Regions from separate parts of the Veillonella sp. CAG:933 genome, predicted to be linked through region 1. Evidence: riboswitches for the same ligand, from Rfam matches in the RefSeq annotation. Region 1 holds a riboswitch; each other region holds the start of a gene.
The links. Region 1 has a riboswitch for cobalamin ahead of QZL64_RS11835 (1-propanol dehydrogenase PduQ). Riboswitches for the same ligand answer to the same signal wherever they lie in the genome.
Positions count from the first base shown of each region.

Region 2: linked by a shared signal. The riboswitch ahead of QZL64_RS05425 (sirohydrochlorin cobaltochelatase) and the one ahead of QZL64_RS11835 (1-propanol dehydrogenase PduQ) in region 1 are both predicted to bind cobalamin.
Region 3: linked by a shared signal. The riboswitch ahead of QZL64_RS02940 (TonB-dependent receptor) and the one ahead of QZL64_RS11835 (1-propanol dehydrogenase PduQ) in region 1 are both predicted to bind cobalamin.

Region 1 is NZ_HF986232.1:34,169-38,946, forward strand. It holds gene QZL64_RS11820 (hypothetical protein) at 202-357, opposite strand; gene QZL64_RS11825 (EutP/PduV family microcompartment system protein) at 611-1,051, opposite strand; gene QZL64_RS11830 (cob(I)yrinic acid a,c-diamide adenosyltransferase) at 1,354-1,938, shown strand; adenosylcobalamin (AdoCbl) riboswitch at 1,997-2,136, shown strand; gene QZL64_RS11835 (1-propanol dehydrogenase PduQ) at 2,618-3,739, shown strand; gene eutS (ethanolamine utilization microcompartment protein EutS) at 3,778-4,125, shown strand; gene QZL64_RS11845 (ANTAR domain-containing response regulator) at 4,146-4,718, shown strand; gene QZL64_RS11850 (sensor histidine kinase) at 4,720-4,778, shown strand, end outside.
Region 2 is NZ_HF986190.1:22,753-27,530, reverse strand. It holds gene QZL64_RS05440 (sirohydrochlorin cobaltochelatase) at 1-170, opposite strand, end outside; gene QZL64_RS05435 (sirohydrochlorin cobaltochelatase) at 233-1,099, opposite strand; gene QZL64_RS05430 (hypothetical protein) at 1,609-1,926, opposite strand; cobalamin riboswitch at 2,197-2,365, shown strand; gene QZL64_RS05425 (sirohydrochlorin cobaltochelatase) at 2,608-3,627, shown strand; gene QZL64_RS05420 (ABC transporter substrate-binding protein) at 3,998-4,778, shown strand, end outside.
Region 3 is NZ_HF986165.1:14-4,791, reverse strand. It holds gene QZL64_RS02955 (ABC transporter permease) at 1-91, shown strand, start outside; gene QZL64_RS02950 (ABC transporter ATP-binding protein) at 88-1,032, shown strand; gene QZL64_RS02945 (ABC transporter ATP-binding protein) at 1,034-1,801, shown strand; cobalamin riboswitch at 2,109-2,280, shown strand; gene QZL64_RS02940 (TonB-dependent receptor) at 2,505-4,718, shown strand.

The DNA.
Region 1 (4,778 bases):
GTCCCAGCATCTTACTCTAACGACTTCTTATATGAATAGTATAGCAAGTAAAGCGGTGGTTTTACAAGTCAAGAACAGTAAGTAATTGAGGGTGTTCACCCCATCTGATATGGTCAGGAAATAATAAAGTAAAAAGAAGGAAGGCATTGCCGCTCGGTATTGGCAATGCCTTCCTTCTTTAGGAGTGGGATTAAGGGGGATCTATTTGAATAAAGCGTAATATATAACGTAAAACCATCCGAATAGGCCGTGAAGAATTGCCCAAGGGATGGAATGCCAGTTGGCATAGCTAATCACCATGGCCAAGGCGGATCCAAAAGAAATTCCCGTTGTTACTGTTGATGATAAAAACTTCATAAATACCTCCCTATATTTGAGACAGTCTCATTAGAAATTGATGCTGATAAAACTGTCATATTAAATCTGATTCTTCCAATGTAATTATAACGTAAATTGGAATATTTGTATAGTGAAAATTTTAGATATTTAGATATAATAGGGCAATTATTGAAACTTTTGGGCCGGTTTTATTTGAAAAGAATATTTTTAGCATAAATAGAGTGTAAAAAAGGAAGTGCCAAGATTTAAGCACTTCCTTTTCCGTTCATTATTATTTATCTAAGGTATTGAGATAGTTTAAAAGATCTTGAATACCTTTGTCACTATTGATGCCTACTTTAAAAATTGGTGAAGCTCCGGTCATTACAAGTTGATTTTTAATAAATTCAATATCATCGTTTTCATCTATTAAATCCATTTTTGTGATAATACCGATAGCAGGCTTATTAAATAGACTGGCAAATCCCGGAGGAAACATTTGCTCTTTTTCCTTTGCGGAAATGAGAAAACCTAAAATGTCAGCCTCTGCAGCAGTAACTAGAAGGGCGTTGTACATAAGTCTATGTTGGACAAACTCACCCGGCGTATCAATAATATCGTCATGAAATTGAACCGTTTGTGTTTTTGCGTAAACGATTTCAACACCTTCAATTCGCTGTGTTAGAGTTGTTTTACCAACACCACTGGGGCCAACAAACATAATTTTTTTCATAAAAACACTCCTTATTAACGGTGTATAATAAAAAGGAATGTTAAGCAAGAGTTTACTGTATGTAGTTTTAAGATACAGGATTTTTAAATAAATGTAAATAGTCAGCAATCTATGATAATTAGTAAATTGACAAAAATGAGGCTTATTTGTATTATCAAGTTAACACAATGAAGTGTAAATAAAGCATAGTGGCTTTGAAAGAGGATTTTTAATGAGGAAAAATTAGTGATTCTCATAATATTCTCTATAATTACCGGTATTTCAATGATATATATACCATGTAATGAGAAAGGAGCTTTACTATGAAAATTTACACTAAAACCGGCGATAAGGGGATGACCCGTTTAGTGGGCGGTATTGCAGTATCAAAAGATTCAGATCGAGTAGATAGCTATGGTACTATTGATGAATTAAATTCGTGGATTGGTTATGCTATATCGCAATTTGATTCGTCTTTATTCGAGGAAAAAAATGAATTACAACATTTACAGCATTTCTTATTTGATGTAGGTACTGATTTAGCAACTCCGGAGTCGTTAAATCGAGAAATAACTTTACCTGTTGATGCTATATCATGGTTGGAAGCCCGAATTGATGAGTATACGGCTAAATCACCGGAGATTAATCGTTTTATTTTGCCCGGTGGAACTCGTGAGGCCAGTATGATTCACATGGCACGGACGATTGCAAGACGGGCCGAACGACGAATAGTTCGATTACAGATGACCGCGAAAATACCGGGAGAGTTGGTTATGTTTGTTAATCGATTATCAGACTATTTTTATGCTTTAGCAAGATACTTAAACACTAAACAAGGTATGGAAGATATATTTTATACCAGAAGTGCTGAAGTATTTCATAATGCTAAGACCAAAAATATAAAATAATTATTGGGATTATCCTGTTCTTGCAGAATTGATTAAGATATGTTATTATTGCTTTTAGATTAATAGAAATATGAAATCTGACGATGGAAGTTAGTGAGAATCTAACACGGTCCCGCCACTGTGATGGCTTTTGCCTAAGTCAGGTCTTTCGCGGATTTCATTACACATGCTGTTTCGAGGTAAGACAGGATGTTGTTTTTGTGGCATTGTAGTACTTCACTGGAATTAATGCAGAAAATAAACCGGCATGTATTAATCTGTCTTGCACAGAGACGTGCGTCTATTGATGGACTAATGTTAGTCGTTCAATGATGAGAGAGCACAGCACAGTGGAGTGTGACATTAGTTCAAAAATAGGAAAAGGGCATGGAGCTAGTACTCCATGCCCTTTTGTTATAAGTGTAAAGAACCCTTTTGTCATCGGGTGTTATATCATAGTCAAAGAGAGAACAAGTTAAAATAACTGCTAATTTAGGTATAAATCGGAGAAAATTTGAAATAGTATATATATTATGCATAATTGAAATACGTAATTTTTATTGACATTTTTTTTGGTTAAGTATAAATTATTGTTATAAGATTTTCGTGTACAATGGCGTGCATGGTTTGCAATGAAGCTTAAACGGAGGGTGTATTCCGTGAGGGCTTCTTTTTTTATTTGTTAAGCAGGAGAACATGTATGCAGAAAATTAAATTTCCTACGACACTATGGGTAGGGGAAGATGCGTTGCAAGGTCTTCGTGATCTCCCTGTAAAAAAGGTTTTCATAGTGACGGATCCATTTATGGTTCAGTCTGGAATGATTTCACATGTAACGGAGAACTTAGACTTTGCTGAAGTAGAGATTTTTAGTGATATTGTTCCGGATCCGCCGACTGAAGTAGTCGCTGCCGGTGTAAGTCACTTAGTAGAATCAAATGCTGATGCAATTATTTCAGTAGGTGGCGGATCTGCTATTGATGCGGGGAAAGCTATGTTGTATTTCGGCAATCGCGTTAAAGCCAATAAAGATTTAATGTTTATTGCTGTACCGACCACAAGTGGTACCGGTTCAGAAGTAACAAATTTTTCAGTAATCACAATGCTGGAAACAGGAACAAAATATCCGATTGTTACCGATGAAATACAACCTAATATTGCAATTTTAGATACTCGCTTAGTAATGAGTGTACCGCCTAGTATTACGGCTGATACAGGCATGGACGTTTTAGTTCATTTAATTGAATCCTATGTATCATTGAATGAAAATGTTATGGCAAAAGTATTAGTTGAATATGCAATTCAATTAGTGTTTGAATATTTGCCGGAAGCATTTTCGAACGGTACGAATAGTTATGCCAGAGAACAGATGCATGTGGCTTCCTGTATGGCCGGTATGGCATTTAATTTGACGAACTTGGGATTAAATCACGGTATGGCACACGCTATCGGCGGTAGATTCCATGTACCGCATGGACGAATCAATGCTATTTTATTGCCGCATATTGTGGCGTATAATGGTGATTATCAAAACAAAGATTTATATGCTGCTAAGAAATATACTAGATTGGCGAATATTGTTAAAGCGACAACTAGTGTAAATCCGAGAATCGGAGTGGCTGCTTTAATTCGGCAGATTAAGCATTTACAGAGTACTCTGAAAATGCCTTTAACATTAACTGATTGTGGGTTTAATCGTAGTGAAATTATGGAGAGCGGTGATGCTATTGCAAAAGCTGCGTTAGCTGATGCATGTACAGCTGCTAATCCAAGAATACCTACGGCAGATGATATTAAAAATATTTTAAATCAAATTGCTTAACCGTCAGTCTGATAAGGTAATGCTGGAAAGGTGTGGCTATGGAAGAAAAACAGCGTATGATTCAAGAATACGTTCCTGGGAAACAGATAACGCTAGCCCATATTATTGCCAATCCGGCTAAGGAGATTTATGGCAAGTTGGGATTACCCAGTGATGTATACAATGCACTTGGGATTTTAACAATAACACCGGCAGAAGCAGCTATAATCGCTGTTGATATAGCAACTAAAAGTGGTGATGTTAAAATTGGTTTTGTAGACCGATTCTCCGGATCGGTGGTTATTTATGGTGATGTTAGTTCCGTTGAAACGGCGTTGCGAGCTGTTGTGGACGGGCTACGAAATATTTTAAAATTTGCATTAGGTTGTGAAATTACCAGAACTTAAGAAATCGAGGAGACCTACTTATGCGAGGAAGAATAGTTATTGTCGATGATGAGCCAATAACTCGTTTAGATATTAAAGATATCTTAACAGATGCAGGCTATGAAGTAAGCGGCGAAGCAGCCGATGGCTTTGAGGCAGTAGAGATTTGCCGTAATGTAAAACCGGATTTAGTATTGATGGATATTCAAATGCCGGTACTTGATGGTTTAAAGGCAGCAAAAAAAGTTGCGCAAGATAAATTGGCGAGCAGTATAGTATTTTTAACTGCTTATGGAGATTTTGAAAATACAGAAAAAGCGAAAAAGCTTGGTGCAACAGGCTATTTAATTAAACCAATTGATGAAAAATCTCTTATTCCGACTATTGAAGTAGCAATCGCTAAGGGGCAACAAACTGAAAATTTAGAACAAGAAATTGAGGGATTAAAGCTTCGTTTAGAAGAACGGAAAGTAATTGAAAAGGCTAAAGGAATTCTGTGCCGTGATTTAAAAATTACTGAGGATGAAGCCTATAAAAAATTACGCCGCTTGAGTATGGATAGACGCTCTAAAATGAGTGAAATTGCTGAATTAATTATAATGGATAGTGAATGATATGGCGTTAGATATAGCTAATCCGGATGAAGCAATTTTACGCAAACTGTGTGATACCTA
Region 2 (4,778 bases), on a different contig from region 1:
TCTTCGCCCCGTTCACGCAAACGTTTAACAATAATGCGTGAAGTAAAAGCTAAACGAACTTCATAGTCTTTAAACTCTTTTTTGATAAAATCCACAACCGGATCGATTTGATTGATCCGTGCCGTTGGCACCGTAGTGCCAAAAGCGACTACTAAAACAGCTTGCTTCATACACCCTCCTTTAAAAAAAACGGTCCCCAAAACGAGGACCGTTAGTATGTAATTTTAACGTATTAAACAGCCATACTCGAGCGGTTTACGCTTTCCGTCTTAGCCTGCTGATGCGCCTGCTGTTTACGCTCAATCATGCGAATGGACTGGGCTAAATGTTTTAAGAATAACTCTTGAATAAACGGGTTTTCACCTAAGCCTTCATTCCAAATAGAAACACCATAGCCTTCTTCAGTAAGCAAAGTAGCTACGGAATCGGAACGATCGCCACCTAAGAAGTCCATCAAATGTTCTGAGCCGATAAGCGCCAACGGCACTACCAAAACTTCTTTATGATCTAAGCGTTCCAATAAAGTTAAAGCCTGTTTGAAATTAGGGAATCCATTCGATGTAAACACCGCCACATTTTGGCCGTTACCGTATAAGCATTTTAACTGCAAAGCACTGAATTCCAATTGATTTTGGCCGTTTGCCATAAGCAAAATGGATTTATTCAAGGCGCGAATATTCACGTGCTTCATAATGGCATCAATGGTAGCCACATAATCATCGGCATAGTTTTTTACACCTAAAGAACTTAAGAGTGGCTTACCTACGTGAATGCGCATGGCGTTTCGTTCAGTATTATAGGTAAATGCGGCAATAGCTTTACGCATCTTTTGATAACATTGATCGGCTACCAAGGCAAATGGTAAAACAAATACATCGCGGACGCCGGTATTCTTAAATTCAGCCAACACGGCTTCCAAAGATTGTACCGGTTTTTCATATTTTTCATTCCACTTCTCCACCAGCGCATCCGCCAAAAAGACACGGCGAATTACTGCATCGGGATATGCTTTTTTAATCTTTGCTTCCATTATGCCTACGGATTTCTCTACGGCTTCGCCGTATATTGAACCGAATGTCGCTAAGATAATACCCTTTATACTCATTTTATAAATCCTCCGATATCAAAAATACCTCTAAACTTATACCATAATCGAACCTCTTAATCTGACAAAAATCTGTCATATTTCACATTATCGAATACATTCGAAATACATGTTGATTATTCTTCGTTGGTATAATGATACGTTAGATTTTATTTTTAGTCAATGAGAATTTCTCTCATTTTCAAACTTATCAATGATTATCAATGATAAATCGGAAATTTAATTATATTTTCATCAACTATATTTATCTTTACCGATTCACTTCTATTTTCATCGATTTAAAGAGAATTTATATCCCATTACTATTACAAAGAATACTACTTGCTTACAGGTATTATATTAATAATTCAGATAATACTATACCAATCACGGTCTACGATTGATACAGATAACATCTAATAATTAATATTCCTCATTCATGAATTTTTATACATCAAGTTTCTTAATTTAGTCATTCATTCAATCAAAAAGCAATGTATTGTTACGCCTATAATTGATAATAATTATGGTTGCGAGAACACGCGCGGTGCTGCTACTTCAAAAATCTCAGCAATCATAGGTAAAAATTTGCCTTCAATTAACGTACGTTTACGTTCGCTTTTAGTAATTAACCACAATTGTTTGCAATTATAGGTAATGCGCAATAAGCTGTTAATATATTCGTTAAAATCCTCTTCGCCCATGGCGCTTTTAAGAGCTAATAATTTGGAATGTAAAGGTTCACCTTGATACTCTTCACGTTCCAATACAGGCGTAAATGCCACTTCATATACCGATTCCGATAGTTCATTAGGACCGGCACCATTTGTAAATTGATCCATACGATGGACCTCCTTTGTTAATATATAGCTATTTATCATAAAGCACATTGCCCTATGATGAACACCATTCTCTATTCATAGTACCAAACTTTGACTCCTTTGCCTATGTGTAATCAAAAAAGTGTATCACAAATAACCAAAAGTTATTACTCATAAATAAGTCCCTTATTCCTAGGAGTTATATGACCCGGGTAATTTCCATTCACAGTGAGTATACCCTACCCGGTATTGCATTGACAGTGGACATTTATTCTGCTATGATGATTATCAAATGAATACGACCTTCAAGGTGCCCGACTTAATAGAGAAGAGCAGTAGAAGCTGCCGCGGTCCCGCCGCTGTAAGAGGGAGCACAATCAAAATACCACTGGAAGTTTCTGGGAAGGTGATTGTTGCGTTGAACTTGAGCCAGAAGACCTGCCTTGATGGATTGCCGATAACCCACGAAGGATGGCGAGGTTAATCAATGTCACTACCTGTACTATACACTGACCGGGAATTATTTTTTTAATTCATAAACGACTTAATTAAGTTTGATATGAACTAATATACGTCAGGTGCTTAGCATAACTAGTGATTATTAATACTACCTCTGCCCTGTGGGCAGAGGTTTTTGTATTTTATTTTATTCTATTTTTAGTTTTTATTTTTATCTTCTTTTTATCACGAGGAGTGAATGAAATGAGTAAACATTTTTTCAAAAAAACGTTAGCTACAACATTAGCAGTGGCCGCTTTAACAGGCTTCGGATTCCTTGCTACAGACGTAAACGCTGCTTACCAATTAAGTGACGAAGTAACAACTGCTACCCCTGCATTATTGGAAGCAACTGAAATCGGTGTTCGCACTTACAACACAACCGATCCTGTATTGGCTAAAGCACCTAACAAAGATGCTATCGTAGTAATGAGCTTTGGTACTACATTCACTGATACTCGTGCTAAAACAATCGATGCGACTATCAACGAAATTAAAGAACAACATCCGGGCGTAAAAGTAGTTACAGCTTTCACTTCCCACATCATTATCGATCGTATCAAAGCTAAAGAAGGTATCACCTACCCTACGCCTGAAGAAGCACTCGATCAATTAAAAGCTGAAGGTTACACTCGCGTTGCTTTGGCAACTCTCGACGTAATCCCTGGTATCGAATACAACTATAAAACAGCTGTTTACAATCAGTACAAACATAACTTCAAAAAAATGACATTTGGTACACCTCTCATGTACTGGATGGGCCAAGAAGGTCAAACTGACGATATTGCTAAAACTGTACAAGCTGTAGCAACTCAGTTCCCTAAAGTAGGTCCTAAAGATGCTGTACTTATCATGGCTCACGGCACTCCGGATCCTTCCAACGCTTACTATTCCGTAATCCAAGATCGTTTGGAATCGGCCGGTCTTCACAACACTTACATCTACACCGTAGAAGGATGGCCAAGCCTTGAAGACATCGTTCCTCAATTGAAAGCAAAAGGCATCGAACATGTCACCCTTATGCCATTCATGATGGTAGCCGGCGACCATGCCAACAACGATATGTCCGGTGACGAACCTGATTCCCATAAATCCATCTTGTTGGCTGACGGCTTCAAAGTAGACACTTACATCCATGGTCTTGGTGAAAACCAGAAAATCCGTGACCTCTTTGCCGCTCATGCCGATGAAGCTTGGCAAGCTCTTCAAAACGACGCTAAATAAGATATAACACTGTAAGGGTTCATATTATTGCCAAAACGCACTTACAAGCTAAGACGTTTTGACCAACCAAAAGCGTTCTATACATAAGGAGGCTGTAATAAAATGTAGAGCATATCACATTTTACTTACAGCCTCTTTTAATTGCTATATTTGGATCTATAAAAGTGCCATACGCACCATATAACGATAGGCACCATATAACCATACGCAACACATAACCATAGGCAACCACCATCACCTGTGGTATAGTACAAGTATGAGTTTGCGAAACAGATTTTACTAAAGCTTGTTTTGGAACCGCTATGAATTACCTGCTTACTCACAGGTAATACTTTTACGTACTTTTTATCTACTGTCAGGCAGGTGTATTATGAGAAAATTTTCACGCTTAACCATTATTGTAATGGCGATGACAGTCATTATGGCTATCCTCGCCGGCTGCGGTAAAACCGATTCCACATCATCCGCAGCCACCCGTACTTTAACCTATAAGGATCAAACCTATACGGTGCCGGCCAAACCGGAACGAATTGCGGTACTTGCCAATTCCCTACTCTATTTCATGGATGCCATTGATGCCAAATCCATCAGCCGCGTAGAAACGCAGGATGACATGCCCGCTCACCTCAAAGAATTACCTTCTTTAGGGCAGACCGCCAACATCAACATGGAGCAACTTATCGGTTTGAAACCGGACCTCGTAATCGGCCTCAGCAATCAGCACAGCAAATTTGAAGGCCAATTACAGAGTAATAAATTACCGTATATTTTAATTTCCTATGACGGTATTAAAGACAATGTGCCCCTCATTGAATTCTTAGGCCAACTGACCAATCACGAAGAGAAAGCTAAAGAAGTTATTGCCCAGTACAACAGCAAAATTGACAAAGTCAAAAATGCCGTTAAAAATGTACAACCGGCCCGCGTAGCCGTGTTGCGCGCTACCGGTAAAGCGGTAACCGCTGAAGCTACCTTAGCCGTAACAGCCGCTATGGTTCAAGAATTAGGCATGCAGAATGTGGTGTTACAACATGGCGATTTTGATAAATCTGCCAAGACCATTCCGTACTCCTTAGAAACGCTCGCTTCCGACGATCCGGACATCATTTTTGTTTCCACCATGGGTAAAAAAGATGAAATTACCAAAACTA
Region 3 (4,778 bases), on a different contig from region 1:
AACACTTTTTTGTATGAGTATAAATTTGATTGGTGATTTTTTGCGTGAACATTTGCAGTTGAGTAATGCCGGAGAAAGGAAAATGTTATGATGGAAGATATTATTATTGATGACTTATCAGTTGCATATCCGTCAGAACAGGGGCTTACTCGAGTGCTTCACAATGTAAATTTCAGATTAGTTTCAGGTAAAATAACGGCTTTGGTGGGCGAGTCGGGAAGTGGGAAATCTATAATGGGGTCAGCGATTATGGGGCTTTTGGATGAATCTGCTGTTGTGACCGGTAAAATTTATTTAGAAAATCAGAATTTATTGGCACAATCAGAAGCGGAATGGAATATGACCCGAGGTACCCGGATAGGATGGATTGCACAAGATCCTATTACTGCTATGGATCCTATGCAAAGGGTAGGTAAACAAGTCGTTGAATCAAACTGTTACAGAAATAAGACTTCTTATTCCGCTGAAAAAGCAAAGGGGATTGAACAATTAAAGCGGTTTGGCTTGCCTAATGCGGAAGCGGTATATGATAAATATCCCGGTGAATTATCCGGTGGGATGGCTCAACGTGTATTAGCAGCTATGATGGCGATGCCACACCCCGGGTGGATAATTGCGGATGAACCGACTAAAGGTTTGGATGCTTTTGTGCGGCGCGAAATTTGTCAGTTATTCCGTGATCTTCGAGATGAGAGCGGTGTTAGTATTTTATTCATTACTCATGATATCCGTTTAGCAGAAAAACTAGCAGATTATATTGGGATTATGTATGCGGGAGAAATTCTTGAATACGGTACTTGTGAAGAAGTATTTAAAGAGCCCAAACATCCTTATACTATCAGTTTTTTAGAAGCACAACCAAGATATAGGTTAAAATCGATTCCGGGGTTACCACCTGATTTGCATAACATTCCCAATGGTTGTATTTTTAAAAATCGTTGCAAGTATTATGAGTTAGACATATGCGAAAAAGATCAAGTTATGAAGAATTTATCTTCTTCCCATCAAGTGCGTTGTGAATGGAGTAAATAGTATGAGTGTATTGGAAATAAGGAATATCTCTAAAAGTTTCACAACAGGCTTTATTAATAAAAGAATCTTCAAGGTTTTAAAAGATATTTCTTTTTCGGTAGAAGAGAATGAGATTCTTGGTTTGGCGGGAACCAGTGGGGCCGGGAAGTCCACATTAATTAGAATTATCATGCAACTTTTAAAGCCAGATCAGGGAGAAATTCTATTAAACGGAAAAGTAATATCGCAAATGTCGGCAAATGAGAATAAAAAAATGCGAGAAGATATGCAGTTAGTTTTTCAAAATCCGACTTCGTCTTTAAATCCTCGCATGACAATCAAAGAGTCTATTGAAGAACCGATTCGTATCCATAAGAATCAAGATATTAATTTAAAGCATAGTATAGAGGATGTTTTAGAGAAAGTACAACTTCGTAAAGAGTTACTTTCCAGATATCCGCATCAACTTTCCGGCGGAGAATTACAGCGTATTTGTCTTGCCAGGTTACTGTTATTAAATCCGAAGATTCTTTTATTGGATGAACCGACATCGATGCTTGACGTATCGGTGCAAGCACAGATTATTTCTATTTTAAAAGATATTCAAAAGGAACGATCTTTAGCTTGTCTGTTTATCTCGCATGATTTAGATTTGTTACGCGTAATTTGTAATCGTATCGGAATTATGCGCGAAGGCCGGTTGATTGAATTACAACCGACAGAATTACTTTATCAGCATCCTAAAGAAAAATACACGAAAGAATTGTTAGCGGCTTTTGAAGATTTTTAGTTGAGTATTTGCAGTAAATTATTATATTAGAGTATAGTTATTTTGATTAAAAATATTATTAAAAAAATAAATAGAGTTTAACTATAAGATGAAACCTTAAAGTAAAAAATCTTTTGTTTTAAGGTTTTTTTGTATAAAAATACTGTTTAGAATAATATGTTTAAATATAAAAATTAACGATGATAAGCCATAAAACCCTATGAAATAAAGGAGTTTTAGTATACAATAGAGGGTATAGCATGATTAATATTTGTTTTGAATTAAGATTGACGAGGTGGAAAAGTAAATATATAATGTACATGAAGAAATTTTATACATATTTATAGGTGTCGATTTAGACTTAATAGAGAAATCGGTATAAGCCGATGCGATCCCGTCACTGTAAGAGGAGCTAATCTCATGTTGCCACTGGATATTCCGGGAAGGCGAGAGGCGCTATGAATCTAAGCCAGGAGACCTGCCTATTTATAATCTCCGTTTTAATCTACGAGCGATAGAGAGGCGATTATGGCAAAGGTCATGTAGCATATCTATTTCAAGATTGAAGTAGATATGTTTTTTTATAAGTTAATGGATTATGAAGGGATTACTAAGAACCTTGAGTTAGCATTAGGTGAGGTAGTGTTAAAAGAAGAGGAATAGTAAAAAAAATAAATCTATTAACTGATTAGGTAATTTAGGGTAATTTTATTAGGAGGGTATTATGAAAGGTCAGGGATTGTTAGTACGAGCGGCAGTATTGGCATGCTGTGGTAGTATTTTGAGCTGTGTTGGTGTACAGGCCGAAGATGTGGTTACTGATTATGACTTAGGGACAGTGGTCGTAACTGCGACAAAAACGGAGCAAACTATTGCTAATGTGCCGGCCAGTGTAAGCGTTATTACCTCACAAGATATAGCTGACAAGAATATTTCGTCGGTTCAAGAAGCTTTACAGTTTTTGCCGGGTATTTTTATTGACCAAAGTGCGCAAGGCAGTTTGACTATGCGTGGTATGAGTTCTACAGATATTTTGGTATTAGTTGATGGAGTTCAACAAAATAATACTTATAACGGAACTGTAAATTTTAATATGATTCCAATTTCGAATATTGAACGTATTGAAGTATTGCGCGGTGGCGCATCCTCTTTATACGGTGGTCATGCGGTTGCCGGTGTTATTAATATTACGACTAAAGGTGCACCGGAATCGGGAACTTCTGTAGTGGCAGATGTATCCTATGGTAGCTATAATACTTGGAAAAAAGCCGTGTCGGTTAATTCTCGTTTATCAGACAAATGGAGTTTAGGGGTTACTTATGAAAAACGCTCCTCTGATGGCTATAAAGGATTTTATCGATCGCTTGCACCAAAAAAAGGTACAGCATCTATTAGTGCCGATTTACCACAGTTAAGTAATGGTACTTATATATACGGTGGTCGTGGTGAGAAAGAATGGGAACATGAAAATTACGGCTTTAAAATTGGGTACAATTTTGATGAATCTAAATCTTTAGTTTATAGCTATAATCGAATTAATAGTGAATCCTCTTATAGTAATCCATTTACTTATGTACATGATACTAAAGGAAACCCTGTATGGTCTGGCAATGTTCAGGTCGGAACAAATAAAATTATTTCTTTATCTCCTAAAAATTTCTTAGGCTATGATAATGAAAATAAACGTGATACCCATATTTTGACATATCGTGATACGGCAAATGATTTCTTGGTGCGTGCAAGTTATACGCATGATAAGGTTGATGGTTTTACATCACCTACTGTACCTAGTTCCTATAAAAATGTTGATTGGACCGGGGCCGGTGATTATTCTCTCCATCCAGGGAAGAAATTTACGTACGAAGTTGAAAAAACATGGCGAGATATAGGAAAGCATACCATTAATGCCGGTGCCTCTTATCATACGGAAGAAATGATTCAGAAGCGTTATAATCTTTCTTCGTGGCATAACAAAAACTCCATTATTAATCAATATGCACAAGATGAAGGTAAAATAAGCAATCTGGCTGTATTTGTACAAGATGAGTATAAATTTGATGATGAATGGTCTTTATTTGTTGGGGCACGTTATGATCGTTATAAAAAAGGTGACGGTACATTCTGGGCCAGTGGTAAAAACGGTTATGATACCACATCCGAGGGTAAAACATATAATCATATAAGTCCTAAAGTTTCATTAGAATATAAAGCTAATGAAAGTACAAATTATTATATGTCTTATGGTGAGTCGTTTAATCCACCACCATTAGTATATATTTATCGTTATGGCGGTTCCGGTATGGGTAATGTTATTCCAAATCCGGGCTTAGATCCTGAAACTTCCAAAACCTGGGAATTAGGGATGAAACGCCAGTTGACGGATCGAGATTCAGTGGATATCTCCTTATATAATGTTAAAACCAAGGACAAAATTGAGTATACCTATTTCTACTTGCCGGGGACAAGTACTACAGAATATAAGCAATACATAAATTACGGCGTAGAAAAACGACGCGGTATTGAACTTAATTACGAGCATAAATTTACAGATAATTTAACCTCATACGTTAACTATGCTTGGCAGTCGGGTAAAGTTAGTGGTCCGAAATTAGAGGATACTAATAAATCAGGCTATAGCAATGCAGTTGATTATTCTGTACCGAAACATATCTTCCATGCCGGTTTGGCTTATGACAAGGAAAAATGGACCGGTTTGTTAGATATGCAATATGTTAGTGCACGCCAAAGCTCTACGGCAGCAGCCGGCGAATACGGTGCTTATGACGGCTATTTCTTAGTGAATACCAGTGTTGGGTATCGCGTTACCCCTGATTTTACAGTTAAATTTAGTATTGATAATATATTTGACCGTGAATTCTATGATAATGAGGCAACTGCTGGTCGTACCTATACATTAAGTGTTCGTTACGAGTACTAGACGATTTAAAAAAGACCCTCAATCTATCATGATTGAACCGCCCCCTTAAAGTTAGACCTA